4 regions of the Leclercia sp. GHBNCSD genome follow, and region 1 is predicted to be linked to each of the others. Evidence: predicted binding sites of a transcription regulator. Region 1 holds the regulator's gene; each other region holds the start of a gene.

Region 1 (3,071 bases):
TGCTCAAAGATCTCCGGCGATTCAGGCATGTTACGCACGTCGATGCTGACTGCCGCAGAGATCTGCCGATCCGCCAGCGAACGGGCCAGCTCGGGCAGAAGCACCACCGGCAGGTTATCCACGCAGTAAAAGCCCATATCTTCCAGCGCGCGCAGGGCGACCGATTTCCCGGAGCCCGAACGCCCGCTGACGATCATCAGCACCATGTACCGTTTCTCCTCAGGACCACAGATGTTAAAGCCATCACCCGATTACGCCTCATCCTGATTGCCTTCCGTTTCTGTAATAATTTGATAAAGCTCTTCGTCGCTCTGCGCCGCGCGTAAACGACGACAGATGGTTTTATCCGCCAGACGTTTAGCCACCAGCGAGAGCGTGTGCAGATGCGTTTTGGTCTGATCGGCTGGCACCAGCAGGGCAAACAGCAGATCGACCGGCTGGTTATCAATGGCATCGAAGGCGATAGGTGTTTCCAGTTGAACAAACACCCCTACAGCGCGCAGAGTATCCTCTTCCAGTTTGCCATGTGGAATGGCGATGCCGTTACCGATGCCGGTACTGCCCATTTTTTCGCGGGTGAGGATCGCTTCAAATACCACTTGTGGCGCCAGACTCAGCTGTTTTGCGGCCAGTTCACTGATGATCTCCAGCGCACGTTTTTTGCTCTGGCAGTGAACGGCACTGCGGGTACATTCCTGATTAAGGACACTGCTCAGTTGTAGAGTGGAATCGTTATTCATCATAATTTCACCTAAGCGCTAACTGTACAAAGGGCCCGTTGTGTTTCACAACAGGCCGTCCTGCACCCGTTAACTGCCCGGACAATTAGTGTTGTTTCAGTTTGTCTTTATGTTTGTTTAGCTGTCGTGCCAGCTTGTCAATCAAGCCGTCGATAGCCGCGTACATGTCCTGCCCTTCCGCACTGGCATGGATTTCGCCCCCGTTGACGTGCAAGGTAGCATCCGAGATATGAGTCACTTTTTCCACTTTTAACACAACATAGACCTGGTTGATCCTCTCGAAATACTGCTCGAGCTTAGCGAATTTGGTATTCACAAATTCACGCAGGGATTCAGTGATTTCGACATTGTGTCCTGTGATGTTGAGCTGCATAGTGTCTTCCTTATCGGTTGTGTCAGACCAGTTGTTTACGCTGGTTTGACGGCGGAATGGATAAAGACTCTCGATACTTCGCAACAGTGCGGCGTGCCACCATGATACCTTGTTCGGACAGCATGGTGGTCAACTTACTGTCACTCAGCGGTTTCGCGGGGTTTTCCGCGGCGATCAATTTTTTCACCAGCGCCCGAATGGCCGTCGACGAGGCTTCGCCGCCGCCTTCGGTGTTGACATGGCTGGAGAAAAAATACTTAAGCTCAAAAATGCCACGCGGACTGTGCAGATACTTCTGCGTCGTCACGCGAGAAATGGTCGACTCATGCATCTCGACGGCCTGGGCGATATCCGCCAGCACCATCGGTTTCATAAACTCTTCACCCTGCTCAAAAAACGCCTGTTGCTGCTCCACGATGCAGCGGCTGACGCGCAGTAGTGTATCATTGCGGCTCTCAAGGCTTTTGATCAGCCAGCGGGCTTCCTGCAGATTACTGCGGATAAACTGGTTATCCGAGTCGTTGCGCGAGCTGGTGCACATTGAGGCGTATTGCTGATTGATTTGCAGGCGGGGAATGCTGTCGGAATTCAGCTCTACGGTCCACAGACCGTTATGTTTGCGCACCAGCACATCGGGAATAACATACTCCGGCTCGCTGGTCTGGATAGATTGCCCCGGGCGCGGATCCAGCGACTGGATCAGGTTGACCGCCTCTTTCAGGATCTCCTCTTTCAGCCGCGTGACGCGCATCAGTGAGCGGAAATCGTGGTTGGCAAGCAGATCCAGATGTTCGCTGATGATAAGCCGGGCCTCTTCCAGCCACGGGGTCTCTTTAACAAACTGCGAAAGCTGAATGAGCAGGCAGTCACGGAGATCTCTCGCGGCAACGCCAATCGGGTCAAAGCGCTGAACGCGTTTCAGGACCGCTTCGACCTCTTCAAGCTCAATCTCGTCATCGCCTATGCTCTCCAGAATATCGTCCAGCGACACGGTCAGATAGCCGGTCTCATCCACGGCATCCACAATGGAGGTGGCGATGGCGCGATCGGTATCGGAGAACGGCGTCAGCTCCACCTGCCACATCAGGTAATCCTGCAGTGACTGGGTGGTCTCGCCCTGATAGACCGGCAGCTCGTCATCCTGGTAGTCTGCGCGCGTACCGGATGGCGTGCCGGCGGTGTAGATCTCATCCCAGCTGGCATCGAGAGGGAGCTCGTCAGGCATCTCTTTTTGCTCAAGAGCATCCACCGTGTCGAGGGTCTCGTTATCCTGGCTTTGTTGCGTTTCTACCTCATCGTGAAGATCGGTTTGCTCGAGCAGAGGGTTACTTTCCAGCGCTTGCTGGAGCTCCTGCTGCAGTTCCAGCGTCGACAGTTGCAACAGACGAATAGCCTGTTGTAACTGCGGCGTCATTGCCAGCTGTTGGCTGAGCCTTAATTGCAAACCTTGCTTCATGTTCAGAGCATTTTTCTCCGTTTACGCGAGTCTTAACTTCTACCCTATCAGAGTCTGAAGTCTTCCCCAAGATACACGCGCTTAACATGATCGTCTTCGAGGATCTGCTGCGGGGTACCGTGGGCGATGAGGTGGCCCTGGCTGACGATATAGGCACGCTCACACACCGCCAGCGTCTCACGTACGTTGTGGTCGGTGATGAGAACCCCGAGGCCACTGTCGCGCAGATGCTCAATAATACGTTTGATATCGATAACCGAAATGGGGTCAACCCCGGCAAACGGTTCATCGAGCAGAATAAATTTCGGATTAGCCGCCAGCGCACGGGCAATTTCCACACGGCGGCGTTCACCGCCGGAGAGCGCCTGGCCCATGTTGTCGCGCAGGTGTTCGATATGGAACTCTTCCATCAGCTCGTTGGCGCGATCCTGACGCTGTTCGGCGGTCAGATCATCGCGGATCTGCAGCACCGCCATCAGGTTATCGAAAACGCTCAGACGAC
Region 2 (3,071 bases), 1.7 Mb from region 1:
CCGACGCGTTGCGTTCCGAGACGGACATTGCCCGTGCGCTGGCGCATCTGCTGCCTCCGCAGGTTAAAGAGAAGTTTCTTTGCGATAAACCACTGGAGATCCGCCCGGTTGAGTTCCACAACCCAATGAAGGGCCATATTGCGGAGCCGGCTCGTCAGGTCTGGATCCGCGCGAACGGCGCGATGCCGGAAGATTTCCGCGTGCATCAATATCTGCTGGGTTATGCCTCCGACTTCAACTTCCTGCCGGTTGCCCTGCAGCCACATGGTGTGGGCTTCCTTGAGAAAGGGATGCAGGTTGCCACCATCGACCATTCGATGTGGTTCCACCGTCCGTTTAATATGAATGAGTGGCTGCTGTACAGCGTGGAGAGTACCTCGGCATCCAGCGCTCGCGGCTTTGTTCGTGGTGAGTTTTATACCCAGGATGGCGTGCTGGTGGCCTCCACCGTGCAGGAAGGGGTGATGCGTAACCGCGGATGATATGAAAAAGCCGGGCGGCGTCTTTGCCTTACCCGGCCTACAAAAGCACAATCCGTAGGCCCGGTAAGCGTAGCGCCACCGGGCAATACTTTAACTTTACGCGTTGTATGCGTTCTCGCCGTGGCTGTTGACGTCCAGACCTTCGCGCTCCTGCTCTTCCGGTACGCGCAGCCCCACCGTCATGTCTGCCAGCTTGTAGCCGATAAAGGCCACCACACCCGACCAGACCACCGTGATGGCGATACTTTCCAGCTGAACCAGAACCTGGTGACCCATGGTCACGCCTTCCGCATAACCCACGCCGCCAAGGGACGTTGAGGCGAAGAAACCGGTCATGATACAGCCGATGATGCCGCACACGCCGTGCACACCAAAGACATCACACGGGTCGTCCACACGCAGAACACGTTTCAGCGCCGTTACGCCCCACAGACCGGCCAGACCTGCCACGATACCAATGATCAGCGCGCCACCGACACCGACGAAGCCACAGGCCGGGGTGATGCCCACCAGACCGGCAATGGCACCGGAACAGGCACCCAGCAGCGAAGGCTTGCCGCGTACCGCCCACTCGCCAAAGATCCAGGAGAGGATTGCGCCCGCTGTCGCCACAACGGTATTCACGAAGGCCAGCGCCGCGATTTCGTTTGCTGCGCTTGCTGAGCCAGCGTTAAAGCCAAACCAGCCGAAGTAGAGGATAGCCGTGCCGGTAAAGACCATCGGCAGGTTGTGCGGTTTGAAGGCCTCTTTGCCAAAACCGACGCGTTTGCCGATCAGGTATGCTCCCACCAGCCCCGCTACCGCGGCGTTGATATGCACAACGGTACCGCCCGCAAAGTCCAGCGCGCCATGAGAGGCCAGCAGGCCGCCGCCCCACACCATATGCGCCACCGGCACGTAGGAGAGCGTGAGCCACACCACCACGAAGATCAGCACGGCGGAGAAGCGGATACGTTCCGCCAGCGCCCCGACAATCAGCCCGACGGTGATACAGGCGAACGAGCCCTGGAACGCCACGTGGATGTACTGATAGAAGCTGCCCATTACCGCGGTCAGCTCGATATTTTTCAGCATCGCCCAGTTAAAGCTGCCGAAGAAGGCGTTGCCCTCCCCGAAGGCCAGCGAGTAGCCGTAAACCACCCACAGCACACAAACCAGCGCGAAGGTCACCGTCACCTGGGTGAGCATGGAGAGGACGTTTTTGCCGCGGATCAGGCCGCCGTAGAAGAGCGCGATCCCCGGAATGGTCATAAACAGCACCAGCGCGGTGCAAATCATCATAAAGGCGTTATCGGCTTTGTCTGCTACCGCGGGTGCAGCCATTGCCAGCCCCGGCAACAGCGCCAGAGACCCCAGACCTGCTTTAAGTGTTGTTGTGTTCATTTTCTCGATCCCTATCACTGTGTGCCTGCTGTTTTACAGTGCCGCTTCGTCGGCTTCGCCTGTACGAATGCGAATAACGCGTTGCAGCTCAGCAACGAAAATTTTGCCGTCGCCAATTTTGCCGGTGTAGGCTGCTTTGCTAATCACGTCGATGACTTCTTCCAGCTGATCGTCGGCGATCGCCACGTCAATCTTCACCTTTGGCAGAAAGTTGACGCTATATTCCGCGCCACGGTAGAGCTCTGCATGCCCCTTCTGTCGACCAAAGCCTTTCACCTCGGTGACGGTCAGCCCCTGAATACCCATTGAAGAGAGCGCTTCACGCACGTCTTCGAGCTTGAATGGTTTGATTACCACGGTAACCAGCTTCATATATCCCCTCCAGTCAGAATTCGGTTTTGGCGAGCTAACGAAGGTGGTATTGCAAGGGGTGTGCCAAAAGTGAAAAGGGCGTGAATACGAGGCATCGCGATAAGATGGCGAAAAAAACGCACCATGACAGTGCAGGGTGCGTTTCATTTTTGCACCAACCGATTCAGCGGCTGGCAGGTTGCTTAATTTTAGTGCATCAGGCGCTGAGGGACTCCTCCCGCGCGCTGGCGGCCAGCTCTTCGCCAGCGAGCTGCAGTTGATACATTTGCCAGTAACGCCCTTTCGCCTCAAGCAGTTGCTTATGGGTACCGCGCTCAACCGCCTGGCCGCGATGAAGCACCAGAATGGTATCTGCCTCAACAATGGTCGACAGGCGGTGAGCAATCACGACCAGGGTGGTCTGTTCGCGTACCGCCGCCAGCGCCTGCTGGATCGCCTGCTCGGTGCCGGAATCGATGCTGGCGGTGGCTTCATCGAGGATGAGCACCTGCGGCGTATCGATCAACACCCGGGCCAGCGCTAATAGCTGCTTTTGCCCGACTGACAGATTATTACCCTGCTCGCCCAGCCGGGTATGGATACCGTCGTGCAGGCCGCGGGCCAGATCCGCCAGCTGCACCTTTTCCAGCACGTCCCACACCTGCTCTTCGCTAAACGGCCGCCCCAGCGTCACGTTGGCATAGAAGGTGTCGGCCAGAACCACCGGATCCTGCTGCACCATCGCCACCCCTTTACGCAACACGGCGTGGCTCAGGGTCGACAGCGGGCGCCCATCCAGACGAATTTCACCTTCGGTGAGCGGGTAGTAGCCCATCAGCAGGCTGGCGAGGGTAC
Region 3 (3,071 bases), 450 kb from region 1:
GCGACTGCTCACTTCGGCGGGCATCAGCGCGGAGAGAATGCTGGCGGAATGGTCAACCAGGGTGACCTCTTTCCCGGCCCGGCAAAAATCCATCGCCAGTTCGCTGCCGATAAGACCTGCGCCAACAATCATCACCCGTCGGGCGTCACGCAACGTGCTTTCGCAGGCGCGGTATTCCGTCTGGCTGTTGAGGGTCAGCATCAGCTCGCGGCCCGCAACCGGCGGGACGAAAGCCGAGGCTCCGGTCGCCAGCACCAGTTTGTCATATGACCACTGGTTATCTTTGCCTTTGACCACGTGGGCTGCGGCGTCGATGTCGGTGACCCAGGTGTAAGGAAACAGGCGCAGCTTAAACTGTTCGGCAAACTCTCCCGCCGTCTGGCGGGTGAGATCGTCGGCTTGCTGGCGCTGACTGATAACGTGGCTTAAGTCTGGCTTGTTGTACTCATCCATGCTGTCCGCTGCAATAAGCGTCAGCGGGACGTTCGCATCCTGTTTACGGATGTTTTTCACCAGCTGGCGGGCGGCGAAGCCCGAGCCGATGATGACGATACCGTGGCTCATTTTGCCTCCGATGCCAGTTCTTCAAATACATCTTTACCAAGGGAACATTCCGGGCAGAGGAAATTGTCCGGCACGTCGCTCCACGGGGTACCTGGCGCGACGTCCTGCAGCGGCTCGCCGAGGGTCGGATCGTAGATCCACTGGCAGACGCTGCACTGCATGCAGGGGCCGAGGTCGGCGGTGGTCTCTTCGACGCTGGCGCTTTCTTCCGCCTGAGCGGCAGGTTTCACGCTGGCTTCAGGCAGCGGAGCGAGCGCCCACTGACGGGCAATATCGCGACCATGCTGACGGCAGACTTCCAGCGCATCGAGATCCGGGCGCCATTTCGCCTTCAGGCTCATCGACATTTCAAAGCCTGCGTCCTGCAGACGGGTGGAGAGACGGTCTACCGCGCCGCCACTCCAGCCGTGAGAGCCGAAGGCGCTGGCACGTTTGTTACGGAAGCGCAGGCCGGTCATCTCTTCCACCAGGCCGGCAATTTTCGGCATCATCACGTTGTTCATGGTGGAGGTACCCACCAGCATGCCTTTTGAGCGGAAGACGTTCGTGAGAATGTCGTTTTTATCGCTGCGGGCGACGTTAAAGATTTTCACCGCCACGTTCGGGTCAACTTCATTAATGCCCTGGGCGATGGCGTCGGCCATCATGCGGGTATTGTTGGACATGGTGTCGTAGAAAATGGTGATGCGGTCTTCCTGATAGTCCGCCGCCCATTTCAGGTACAGCTCGACGATCTGCGTAGGGTTATCACGCCATACCACCCCGTGAGAGGTGGCAATCATATCCACCGGCAGGTTAAAGCCGAGGATCTCGGTGATTTTTGGCGTCACCAGACGGCTGAACGGGGTGAGGATGTTGGCGTAGTAGCGCTGGCACTGCTCAAAGAGTTCGGCCTGATCCACTTCGTCATTGAACAGACGTTCGTCGCAGTAGTGCTGGCCGAAGGCGTCGTTACTGAAGAGCACCGCGTCGCCGGTCATGTAGGTCATCATGCTGTCCGGCCAGTGCAGCATTGGGGTTTCAACGAAGATCAGCTGTTTGCCGTTGCCGATATCCAGAGAGTCGCCGGTTTTCACCACGTTGAAGTTCCACTCCGGATGGTGGTGATGGCCGGTGATGGAGTCGATGGCGTTGGCGGTGCAGTAGATCGGGGTGTCCGGGATGCAGGACATCAGCTCGGTCAGCGCCCCGGCATGGTCCTCTTCCGCATGGTTAATGATGATGTAGTCGATATCGGCCAGGTCGATTTCACTGCGCAGGTTCTGCACGAACTCGCGGCTGAATTTATGATCGACGGTATCGATCAGGACGTTTTTCTCTTCCCGGATGAGATAGCTGTTATAGCTGCTGCCGCGCAGCGTTTTGTACTCCGTTCCGTGAAAATCACGTACTTCCCAGTCACGTTGACCAACCCAATGAATATTGTTTTTAACCAGAATAGACATAGCAACCTCAACTTAATACAGCGCAATTAAATGAAAGATGTCATGTCTATTGCAGGGTGCGTGCCAACTTTTTAAGTTATTAATTTTTAATGGTTTTAAAAATAACCGCACTCTTGTGGTAGTCAATTTGACTGTGTCTGGTATAGTCAATATGACACTGCGTATTGTCAAAATGACAACGAGGCGAGAATGAGTTTTTCTGTAGAGGTGCTGGCGAAAATCGCCATTGAATTGCAGAGCGGCATCGGCCATCAGGATCGCTTTCAGCGGCTGATCTCCACTCTGCGCCACGTGCTGGAGTGCGATGCGTCGGCGCTGCTGCGCTACGAAGGGCGGCAGTTTATTCCGCTGGCGATCGACGGGCTGGCGCAGGATGTGCTGGGGCGGCGTTTCACCCTTGAAGGCCATCCGCGGCTGGAGACCATCGCCCGCGCCGGGGATGTGGTGCGCTTCCCGGCCGACAGCGACCTGCCCGATCCCTACGACGGGTTGATCCCCGGTCAGGAGAGTCTGAAGGTGCACGCCTGTATCGGCCTGCCGCTGTTTGCCGGGCAGAACCTGATTGGCGCGCTGACCCTCGATGGCATGTCGCCGGACCAGTTCGACACCTTCAGCGACGAAGAGTTGAGGCTGATTGCCGCCCTGGCCGCCGGGGCGCTGAATAATGCCCTGCTGATTGAGCAGCTCGAGAGCCAGAACACCCTCTCCACCCGCCCGACGGGGTTTGAGCAGGTAAAAAGCACCGAGATGATTGGCCTCTCGCCGGGCATGATGAGCCTGAAAAAAGAGATTGAGATTGTCGCCGCCTCCGACCTGAACGTGCTGATCGAAGGGGAGACCGGCACCGGTAAAGAGCTGGTGGCAAAAGCCATTCATCAGGCTTCTCCCCGGGCGGTGAATCCGCTGGTCTATCTCAACTGTGCCGCGCTGCCGGAAAGCGTGGCGGAGAGCGAGCTCTTTGGTCACGTCAAAGGGGCGTTTACCGGGGCCATCAGCAACCGCAGCGGCAAGTTTGAGATGGCCGATAACGGCACGCTGTTCCTGGATGAGATTGGCGAGCTG
Region 4 (3,071 bases), 1.9 Mb from region 1:
CTGTGGCCAAAAACCAGCTGGCTGCGGGTGGCGATTGCCGCCCCGGTGGTCTGGCAAATTACCGAGTTCCTGCGCGGCTGGGTGCTGACCGGCTTTCCGTGGCTGCAGTTCGGCTACAGCCAGATAGATGGCCCGCTAAAGGGCCTGGCGCCGGTGATGGGCGTCGAGGCGATCAACTTCCTGCTGATGGTGGTAAGCGGCCTGCTGGTGCTGGCGCTGGTGCAGCGCAACGGGCGAGCGCTGGTCATGGCTGTGGTGCTTTTTGCCCTGCCTTTCCCGCTGCGTTATATCCAGTGGTTTACCCTTGAGCCGGAACGCGCCACCCAGGTGTCGATGGTGCAGGGTAATATTCCCCAGTCGCTGAAATGGGATGAAGGTCAGTTGATCAACACCCTGAAAATTTATCTGGATGCCACCCAGAAAGAGATGGGCAAATCCCAGCTGATTATCTGGCCTGAGTCGGCAATTCCGGATCTGGAGATCAACCAGCAGCGTTTTCTGACCATGATGGACGATCTGCTGCGGGCGCGAAACTCCACGCTGATCACCGGTATCGTTGACGCGCGGCTGAACAAGCAGAACCGTTACGACACTTACAACACCATTATCACGCTGGGAAAAGACAATCCGTACAGCTACGAGTCGGCGAACCGCTACAACAAGAATCACCTGGTGCCGTTTGGTGAGTTTGTGCCGCTGGAGTCGATTCTTCGCCCGCTGGCGCCGTTCTTCGATCTGCCGATGTCCTCCTTTAGCCGGGGCGCCTACGTTCAGCCTCAGCTGAGCGCCCATGGCTTTTTACTGACCGCCGCCATTTGCTACGAGATCATCCTCGGTGAGCAGGTGCGGGATAATTTCCGCCCGAACACCGACTATCTGCTGACCATCTCCAACGATGCCTGGTTCGGTAAGTCGATCGGCCCGTGGCAACATTTCCAGATGGCGCGGATGCGCTCCCTGGAGCTGGCGCGCCCTCTGCTGCGTAGCACCAATAACGGCATTACCGCCGTGATTGGTCCGCAGGGTGAAATTCAGGCCATGCTGCCGCAGTTCACCCGCGACGTGCTGACCACAAAAGTCACGCCGACGACCGGGCTGACGCCTTACGCCCGCACCGGCAACTGGCCCCTGTGGATCCTCACCGCGCTGTTCGGTTTTGGCGCCGTGCTGATGAGCCTGCGTCAGCGTCGTAAGTAGTCCCCTTCTCCTCCTCTTCTTTGCCCGGCGGCGCTACGCTTGCCGGGCCTACGCCGCAACTCTGGCACGGTTATTGCTTTACCTAATTACGTAAACGCGATTTGGCTTACTGTGCAACCCGGTCGCACCAGGGTAGCTCATCGGTAGCACCGAAACGGTGCAACGAAAGATTTATGCCTCTGAATGGTGCGGCGCGCTTCGCAAAAATAAACAATAACGCAGCAAAATCTTTACATTAAGCCAAACTAAATGTTAACAAACAGGTATAACACTGCACTCGTATCGCGCGAGCTATAACAACATCACACCGAATATCAATGCGTCTCTGGCGCTGATAATAAAGGAGTTGGATATGCAATTACGTAAACTGGCCACAGCAATGCTGGTGATGGGATTGTCCGCAGGCGTCGTTCACGCCGAAGATGCTGCTCCGGCAGCAGGCAGCACCCTGGAAAAAATCGCGAAAAACGGCGTGATTGTGGTCGGTCACCGTGAATCGTCTGTTCCGTTCTCATACTACGACAACACGCAAAAAGTCGTGGGCTACTCACAGGCTTACTCCAACGCGATCGTCGACGCGGTGAAGAAAAAGCTCAACAAACCGGATCTGGAAGTGAAGCTGATCCCAATCACTTCACAAAACCGTATTCCACTGCTGCAAAACGGCACCTTTGATTTTGAGTGTGGCTCCACCACCAACAACCTTGAGCGTCAGAAACAGGCTGCCTTCTCCGACACCATCTTCGTGGTGGGTACCCGTCTGCTGACCAAAAAAGGCGGCGATGTTAAAGACTTCGCCGATCTGAAAGGCAAAGCGGTGGTTGTGACCTCCGGGACGACCTCTGAAGTTCTGCTGCACAAGCTGAATGAAGAGAAGAAAATGGACATGCGTATCATCAGCGCCAAAGACCACGGTGACTCTTTCCGTACTCTGGAAAGCGGCCGCGCCGTCGCGTTTATGATGGACGATGCTCTGCTGGCGGGTGAGCGTGCTAAAGCGAAAAAACCGGATAACTGGGAAATCGTTGGCACGGCGCAATCAAAAGAGGCCTACGGCTGCATGATGCGTAAAGACGACGCGGAGTTTAAGAAACTCGTCGACGACACCATCGCTCAGGTTCAGACCTCCGGTGAAGCAGAGAAATGGTTCGATAAGTGGTTTAAAAACCCAATCCCACCAAAAAATCTCAACATGAACTTTGAACTGTCTGACGATATGAAAGCACTGTTTAAAGAACCGAATGACAAGGCACTTAACTAATTAGAACCACTAAGGGGCGGGTTCTCCTGCCCTCTCGATTGTCGGGAAGCGCGGACAGACTAAACGCTGAGTGGTCGTTCCCCATTCAGCGCGAATATTAAAGCTTCTCACCAATCTTCGAGGGTAGCGCTGCTACCCTTTTTTTTCTGGAGTTTACTATGTCAATTGACTGGAACTGGGGCATTTTCCTGCAGCAAGCCCCGTTCGGCAACACCACCTATCTTGGCTGGCTGTGGAGCGGTTTTCAGGTCACGGTCGCGCTGTCGATCACCGCCTGGATTATTGCGTTTCTTGTCGGCTCGTTGTTCGGTATTTTGCGTACCGTGCCTAACCGTTTTCTCTCTTCCATTGGCACCTGCTACGTCGAACTGTTCCGTAACGTTCCGTTAATCGTGCAGTTCTTTACCTGGTATCTGGTCATCCCGGAACTGCTGCCGGAAGATATCGGCATGTGGTTCAAATCGGAACTGGATCCAAACGTGCAGTTCTTTGTCTCCTCGATGCTCTGTCTGGGTCTGTTCACCGCCGCCCGCGTCTGCGAGCAGGTGCGTGCGGCTATCCAGTCTCTGCCACGTGGACAAAAAAATGCGGCGCTGGCGATGGGTCTTACCCT

Evidence for each region. The regulator sigma-54, encoded in region 1, starts transcription at its own class of promoters, with help from an activator protein. The targets are predictions, from matches to a motif close to GTTGGCACANNTTTCGCTNT.
Region 2: a site for sigma-54 is predicted at 2,286-2,305, ahead of glnK (P-II family nitrogen regulator). Genes of this name have one in related genera too.
Region 3: a site for sigma-54 is predicted at 2,058-2,077, ahead of norV (anaerobic nitric oxide reductase flavorubredoxin). Genes of this name have one in related genera too.
Region 4: a site for sigma-54 is predicted at 1,258-1,277, ahead of ACT3IC_RS02975 (amino acid ABC transporter substrate-binding protein). Genes of this name have one in related genera too.

The regions. Positions count from the first base shown of each region.
Region 1 covers NZ_JBQVYO010000001.1:2,528,485-2,531,555, forward strand. Annotated here, with positions in the region: gene rapZ (RNase adapter RapZ) at 1-206, opposite strand, end outside; gene ptsN (PTS IIA-like nitrogen regulatory protein PtsN) at 252-743, opposite strand; gene hpf (ribosome hibernation promoting factor) at 826-1,113, opposite strand; gene rpoN (RNA polymerase factor sigma-54) at 1,136-2,569, opposite strand; gene lptB (LPS export ABC transporter ATP-binding protein) at 2,617-3,071, opposite strand, start outside.
Region 2 covers NZ_JBQVYO010000001.1:829,267-832,337, forward strand. Annotated here, with positions in the region: gene tesB (acyl-CoA thioesterase II) at 1-482, shown strand, start outside; gene amtB (ammonium transporter AmtB) at 579-1,865, opposite strand; gene glnK (P-II family nitrogen regulator) at 1,899-2,237, opposite strand; gene ACT3IC_RS04070 (SmdB family multidrug efflux ABC transporter permease/ATP-binding protein) at 2,434-3,071, opposite strand, start outside.
Region 3 covers NZ_JBQVYO010000001.1:2,978,446-2,981,516, forward strand. Annotated here, with positions in the region: gene norW (NADH:flavorubredoxin reductase NorW) at 1-564, opposite strand, end outside; gene norV (anaerobic nitric oxide reductase flavorubredoxin) at 561-2,009, opposite strand; gene norR (nitric oxide reductase transcriptional regulator NorR) at 2,199-3,071, shown strand, end outside.
Region 4 covers NZ_JBQVYO010000001.1:594,143-597,213, forward strand. Annotated here, with positions in the region: gene lnt (apolipoprotein N-acyltransferase) at 1-1,197, shown strand, start outside; gene ACT3IC_RS02975 (amino acid ABC transporter substrate-binding protein) at 1,550-2,458, shown strand; gene gltJ (glutamate/aspartate ABC transporter permease GltJ) at 2,617-3,071, shown strand, end outside.